2 linked regions of the Gemmata palustris genome follow. The protein of the gene in region 2 binds, or shares a complex with, the protein of the main gene of each other region. Links are inferred from orthologs where the notes say so. Each region holds a gene or a part of one and is shown on either strand. Other genes may lie near its edges. The genes, in order: J8F10_RS13250 and lpdA.

Region 1 (3,174 bases), 1.8 Mb from region 2 along the record:
CCCGGCCTATGCCTACGAGCTCGCGGTCGTCATCGAAGAGGGCATCAACGCGATGTACGTGCGCGGCGAGGAGTGCTTCTACTACCTCACCGTTTACAACGAAGCCTACGACATGCCCGCGATGCCCGGCGAGCACGTGCGCGAGGGCATCATCCGCGGGCTGTACCCCGTAAAGAGCGCGAAACCCGCCGGCGCGAAACTCGAGGTGCAGCTCCTCGGCAGCGGCGTCATCCTGAACGAGGCGCTCCGGGCACAGCAGATCCTCGCGGACAAGTACAACATCGCCAGCACGGTCTACAGCGCGACCAGCTACCAGATGCTCCGCAAGGACGCCATCGAGTGCGAGCGCCACAACCGCCTGCACCCGGACGCGCCCAAGAAGGTGCCGTTCGTTTCCCAGGTGCTCGGCGCCACGAAGGGGCCGATCGTCGCGACGAGCGACTACATGCGGGCGCTGCCGGAAACGGTCGCCCCGTACCTGAACGGCCGGCTGCTCGCGCTGGGCACCGACGGGTTCGGCCGCTCGGAAACGCGCAAGGCGCTGCGGCGCTTCTTCGAGGTGGACGCCGAGAACGTGGTGGTCGCCGCGCTGTACGCGCTCTTCGAGCAGGGGCAACTCGACCCCGGCACGGTGAAGAAGGCGGTCGCGGACCTGGGCATCGACCCGGACGCCGCGCACCCGTGGACCATCTGACCGGGGCGCGCCGTCGGACAGTGACAATCGAAGGCGCGCGACCTCGCGCCCCCGGCTCGCACCGCGTGACCGTTCGGACAAGTTGACACCACAGTGGCGGGTCGCGTGCGCGCGGTCCGTAGGGGGCCTAATGGACATCGTGCTTGCGAACCCGGGCGAGGGTATTGAGGGCGGTACGGTCACGGCGGTGTTCGTGAAGGCGGGCGACGCGGTCAAGTCGGGCCAGGCGCTGGTCGAGGTGAGCACCGACAAGGCCTCGATGGAGGTCACCGCCGAGGCCGACGGCACCGTCGAAGCGGTCCACGTCAAACCCGGAGACAAGGTCGCCGTCGGAGGCAAACTCGTCCGCGTATCCGGCGGGGCGAAGCCGAGCGAGGCGCCCGCACCGAAGAGCCCACCCCAGCCGAAGGCAGAAGCCCCGGCCGCGCCCGCGCCGCAACCGAAGGCCGAAGCGCCTCGCGCCGACGCCGCATCGATCGACGTCGTGCTCGCGAACCCGGGCGAGGGTATTGAGGGCGGTACGGTCACGGCGGTGTTCGTGAAGGCGGGCGACGCGGTCAAGTCGGGCCAGGCGCTGGTCGAGGTGAGCACCGACAAGGCCTCGATGGAGGTCACCGCCGAGGCCGACGGCACCGTCGAAGCGGTCCACGTCAAGCCCGGAGACAAGGTCGCCGTCGGGGGCAAGCTCGTCACCCTCAAGACCGCGGGCGCCGCACCGACCGAGCCGAAGGCTTCGACGCCCGCACCGGCCCAACAAGCCGCACCGACGTCGGCCGCGCCCTCCCCACAAGCGCAGCCCGCATCGAACAACGGCAGCGCGAGCGGCACCAAGACGGTCGTCCCCGCCGGACCCGCGACGCGCAAACTCGCACGCGAACTCGGCGTCGCACTCGGCGAGCTGAAGGGCAGCGGGCGCGAGGGCCGCGTGACGCTCGACGACCTCAAGGGCTTCGTCCGCACCGAGCGCCAGCGCGTGAAGGGCACCGGCGGCGGGCCGGCCGCGCCCGCGAGCGGGATCATCGTGAATGCGTTCGCGCTCCCGCCGCTGCCGGACTTCGCGAAGTTCGGGCCGGTCGAGGTGACCGATATCGGTGTGACCCGGCAGGCGATCGCGAAGAACCTCACCGTCGGCTGGCGGACCATGCCGATGGTCACGCAGCACGAGCTCGCGGACATCACCGACCTGGAAGCCGGGCGCAAGCGCATCGTCGACGCCCTCCCCAAAGGTAGCCCGAAGATCACGATGACGGTGCTCGCGATCAAGGCGTGCATCGCGGCCCTGAAGGAGTTCCCGCGGTTCAACAGCAGCTACGACATGAACGCGGGCAAGCTGGTCCTCAAGAAGTACTTCCACATCGGCATCGCGGTGGACACGGACGCGGGGCTGAAGGTGCCCGTGATCCGCGACGCGGACAAGAAGAGCATCCGCGACCTGGCCGCGGAAGTGTCCGTCATCGCGGAGAAGGCCCGCACGAACAAGCTCACGATCGACGAGATGCGCGGGGGCACGTTCACCATCACGAACCTGGGCGGCATCGGGGGCACCGGGTTCACGCCGCTGGTGAACTACCCCGAGGTGGCGATCCTGGGCCTGTCGAAGTCCGCACTGCAACCGGTCGTGCGCGACGGGCAGATCGTCGCGCGGCTCGTGATGCCGCTCTCGCTCACCTACGACCACCGCGTCATCGACGGGGCCGACGGGTGCCGGTTCGCGGTGCGCCTGTCCCAGCTCTTCAGCGACCCGCTCCGGCTCCTGATGGAGACGTGAGAACCACCGGGGGCCGCGGTCGACCCGCAGGGGATTCGTGTTTGTGCCCTCTCCCCTTGCGGGAGAGGGTCGTCGCGCTTCGCGGCGGGGTGAGGGGTTGCTCCCACACACAGGAACCACCCCTCACCCGGTTCGCAAAGCCTCACCACCCTCTCCCGCAAGGGGAGAGGGCACAATCCGAAACCGGCCTGCCGTTTCGGTCAACGGGCCGCCGGACTAACATTTGCTAACATTTCGGGGCCGGGGCCGATCGCGCCGGCCGAGCAACACACCAACTGCTGATATCCCCGGGCTTTTGACACATCGGGCGCCGAATCATCCCCCGCAGATGGCTAACAATCGCTGACATTTCTGCGCTTCCGGGTGAGCATTCGGCCAACATTTCGCACCTGCACCCGTGCATGTCCCGCGCGCACAATAGCATCGGACACTCGGTCCGCGCATTGGCAAATTGTATACTAGTGAACGAATAAATACAAACAGTTTCTTCCCCGCGGGTGTTTCCCCGGGTGCGCATCACGACCCGGGGGCTGGGATGTGCAACCCCTTCGGGGTAGAAACCCGAACCACCCTTGAGCCCCGGTGAACCCCGCCCGCAAGGGCGGCGGGTGCGCCCACACGCGGCGCGCGCCCGCACGACCAATGCCGGTACCCCGAAGGGGTCATACTCCCCCGTCCAGGGTCGACCGCAACGCGGGCGCACCCTGGGAAC
Region 2 (3,139 bases):
CCCGAGCCCGAACCCGTGTTCGAGATTGCAGAGGAGCTGCCCGAACCGGTTGAAATTCCGCCCCTGGCCCCGCCAAAAGCCTACGGCAAGCCGCGGTACGATGACGACGATGACGACAAGACGCCTTACGGCCTGATCCAACCCCCGCCGTCCAGTTCCACTCTCGACCACGACGGTCAACCGCGGAAGAAGGACGGGTTGCCGAACTTCAACAAGGGACGCAAGAACTACGGCTGACGCCACCCACACGCCCACGGTACCCAATGCCCATTACGTTCGATTGCACATGCGGAAGGCATTTCAGTGTCGGCGATGCGTTCGCCGGTAAACGGACCAAGTGCCCGTCGTGCGGCACCCCGCTAACCGTTCCCGTCCCCGAAGCCGCGCCGCCGGAACCCGGTTTCGCGGAAGACGAAGCCTACCGTGCGCTGTTGGAAAGCCCCGATCCGGAGCCATCAAAAGCGCCGGCCTGGACCGCGGCTCCCGTGCGCGAATCGGCCGAACCGGAGCGCTCCCAGAAAACGGTCCCGAAGATCAAGGCCCGTGAGCCCGTGCGGGCGCCGGATTACAACTCCTACCCCGAATACGCCCCCGAACCGCGGCGCCCGGCGATTCACATCTCGCCCGCGGTACTCGGCGGGGTCGGGTCGATGATCCTCGCGGTTGTGTGGTTCGGTTTGGGCTGGGCCGCCGGGCGAATCTACTTTTATCCCCCGATTCTGTTCCTGTTCGGGCTGGTGGCCGTCGTTCGCGGGGTTCTGGGCTACTCCGAAGACTGACCCACGCGGCCGGCCTCCGCGTATACAATTCCATCAAGGCGAGCGGGGGGCGAATGCCCCCTGTTTCTGTTGGTGCTCGCACTCACGGAGAATCCCATGTCCGACGTTCGCGAAACGCAGCTCCTCGTCATCGGTGGCGGCCCCGGCGGGTACCCGGCCGCGCTCCACGCCGCCGACCACGGGATCAAGGTCACGCTGGTGGACGAGGGGGCCAAGCTCGGCGGCGTGTGCCTCAACCGGGGGTGCATCCCGAGCAAGGCGCTGCTGCACACCGCGAAGATCATTCGCGAAGCGCACGAGATGGCGAATTTCGGCGTCACGTTCGGCGAGCCGACGCTCGATCTCGCGAAACTGCGCGACTTCGTGCAGGCAAAAGTGGTCGGTAAGCTGACGGGGGGTATCGGCCAGCTCACGAAGGGCCGTGGGGTCGATGTGGTGAAGGGCCGCGCGGTGTTCACGTCGCCCAACACGGTCGAAGTGACCGGCGACGCGCCGCAAACGATCAAGTTCCAGAACTGCATCATCGCGACCGGGTCGCTCCCGGTGGTGCCGAAGCCGTGGCAGATCAACGACGACCGCGTGATGGACAGCACCGGCGCCCTCCTGTTGCCGGACGTGCCGAAGAAGTTCCTCGTGATCGGCGGCGGGTACATCGGGCTGGAAATCGGCAGCGTGTACGCGGCGCTCGGCAGCAAGGTGACGGTGGTGGAGGCGCTCGACCGCATCCTCTTCATGGCCGACAAGGATCTCGTCGACCCGCTCGAACGGAAGCTGAAGGCCGAGTTCGAGGCGATCTACACGAGTACGAAAGTGATGGGGCTGGAAGCCACGAAGGACGGCATCGTCGTGAAGCTCGAAGGCGCGGGGGCGCCGGCGTCGCTGACGTTCGATCGCGTGCTCATCTCCGTCGGGCGCCGGCCGAACTCCGCGGGCCTCGGTCTCCACAAGGCCGGCGTGAACGTGACCGAGAAGGGCTTCATCCCCATCGATAAGCAGCGCCGCACGAACGTCCCGCACATCTTCGCGATCGGCGACGTGGGCGAGGAACCCGGTCTCGCGCACAAGGCCACGGCGGAAGCGCGCGTTGTGGTGGAAGTGATTCACGGAGAACCGGCGGAGTGGAACCCGCGCGCGATCCCGGCCGTGATCTTCACCGACCCCGAAATCGCATGGGCCGGCATTACGCAGAAGGAAGCCGACGAGAAGAAGATCCCCTACGAGGCGCTGAACTTCCCGTGGGCCGCGAGCGGTCGGGCCGTGAGCATCGCGCGCACGGAAGGGCGCACGAAGATGCTCGTCGACCCCGAAACCAAGCGCATTCTGGGAGTGGGGATCGTGGGCGCGGGGGCCGGCGAGATGATCGCGGAGAGCGTTCTGGCGATCGAAATGGGCGCGGTGGCGCGCGACGTGTTGGAGAGCATCCACCCGCACCCGACGTTGAGCGAAACCGTGATGGAGAGCGCCGAACTCGCTTACGGCGCCGCCACGCACGTCGGCCGGCCGCGCAAGGCAACGAAGTAGCGCACGCGGACGGTCGGTAACTCGAAACCCGGGGTCAATCGCCCCGGGTTTTCGGGGTAGAATGCTCCCCAATCTCCCCGAACGAGAACAGGAGCGCTCCGTCGTGCCGACACCGACCCCGCTGACCGGTTACACATCGTACAAGGGTTTACCGCCACTCGCCGGGCTTTGCACGCTCGAAGAGGCCGCGCGCCCGGGTCTATCTGTCGAAGAATGCGTCCGGCGACTGAAGCGCTTCCACTACTGCTTCAAGCGGCTGCACCAGATCCTCACGGCCCGTATCACCGCGGAACCGATCTACGAACTGAAAACCGCCTTCGCGCACCACGCCTATTTGTGCGCGGAACACGTCACCGCGCTGCGCACGCGCATCGGTGAGATGCGCGAGCCGCCGTTGGGACTGGAGGACATCCCGCACCCGGCGCTGGAAGCGTTCTTCGATGAGATTCAGTGCGCGCCGACAACGGAGGAGTTACTGTTTGGGTTGTACGCTTGGGCGTTTCAATCCCTCGAAGCCGCCCTCGTGATGTACCAGTCCGAGACGAACCCGTTGACCGATGCTCCCAGTCGTCGGGTTATCCGATTTGCGCACCGGGAAGTCTGCGAGATGCACGACTTCGGAAGAACGGCAATGAAGGCTCTCGGAATCGATGTGGAGAAGCTCAAGGAGGATCAAGTTCCTGCGGTGTGGGATAACAACCTGTCCAACTTGCTCATCGAGGCTGGTGGCTTCTACGCCGAAGAACCTCCAGGCAAACCGATCACCCGCATCTACTCCGCCAAACCCTACCAATACGACCCGCTCCCCAGGCGCGATGGGCGGTTCTCGGACCCGTGGA

Evidence for each region.
Region 1: the proteins of lpdA (region 2) and J8F10_RS13250 are in contact, whole or in part, in a crystal structure (PDB 1EBD), measured with the Geobacillus stearothermophilus proteins. The link is inferred for Gemmata palustris from one-to-one orthologs. Residues at the interface, in WP_049624544.1 of Geobacillus stearothermophilus: Pro340, Ser341, Asp344, Tyr345, Arg403, Asp406, Val408, Glu431, Ala432, Gly433, Asp438; in WP_033016211.1 of Geobacillus stearothermophilus: Ile130, Ala131, Met132, Pro133, Arg136, Arg140, Glu141, Asn155, Arg157.

Annotation. Positions count from the first base shown.
Region 1 is NZ_JAGKQQ010000001.1:3,263,791-3,266,964, forward strand. Bases 288-3,143 are described here. They hold J8F10_RS13250 (2-oxo acid dehydrogenase subunit E2), read left to right. Parts: upstream 288-824; coding sequence 825-2,462; downstream 2,463-3,143. Other genes in these bases: aceE (pyruvate dehydrogenase (acetyl-transferring), homodimeric type), read left to right, coding at 288-694. Outside these bases: more of aceE, read left to right, coding at 1-287.
Region 2 is NZ_JAGKQQ010000001.1:5,048,835-5,051,973, reverse strand. What follows is about bases 267-3,087. They hold lpdA (dihydrolipoyl dehydrogenase), read left to right. Parts: upstream 267-875; coding sequence 876-2,300; downstream 2,301-3,087. Other genes in these bases: J8F10_RS20690 (hypothetical protein), read left to right, coding at 2,404-3,087; J8F10_RS20700 (hypothetical protein), read left to right, coding at 267-779. Outside these bases: J8F10_RS20705 (hypothetical protein), read left to right, coding at 1-237; more of J8F10_RS20700, read left to right, coding at 264-266; more of J8F10_RS20690, read left to right, coding at 3,088-3,139. UniProt on the Escherichia coli protein: Lipoamide dehydrogenase is a component of the glycine cleavage system as well as of the alpha-ketoacid dehydrogenase complexes.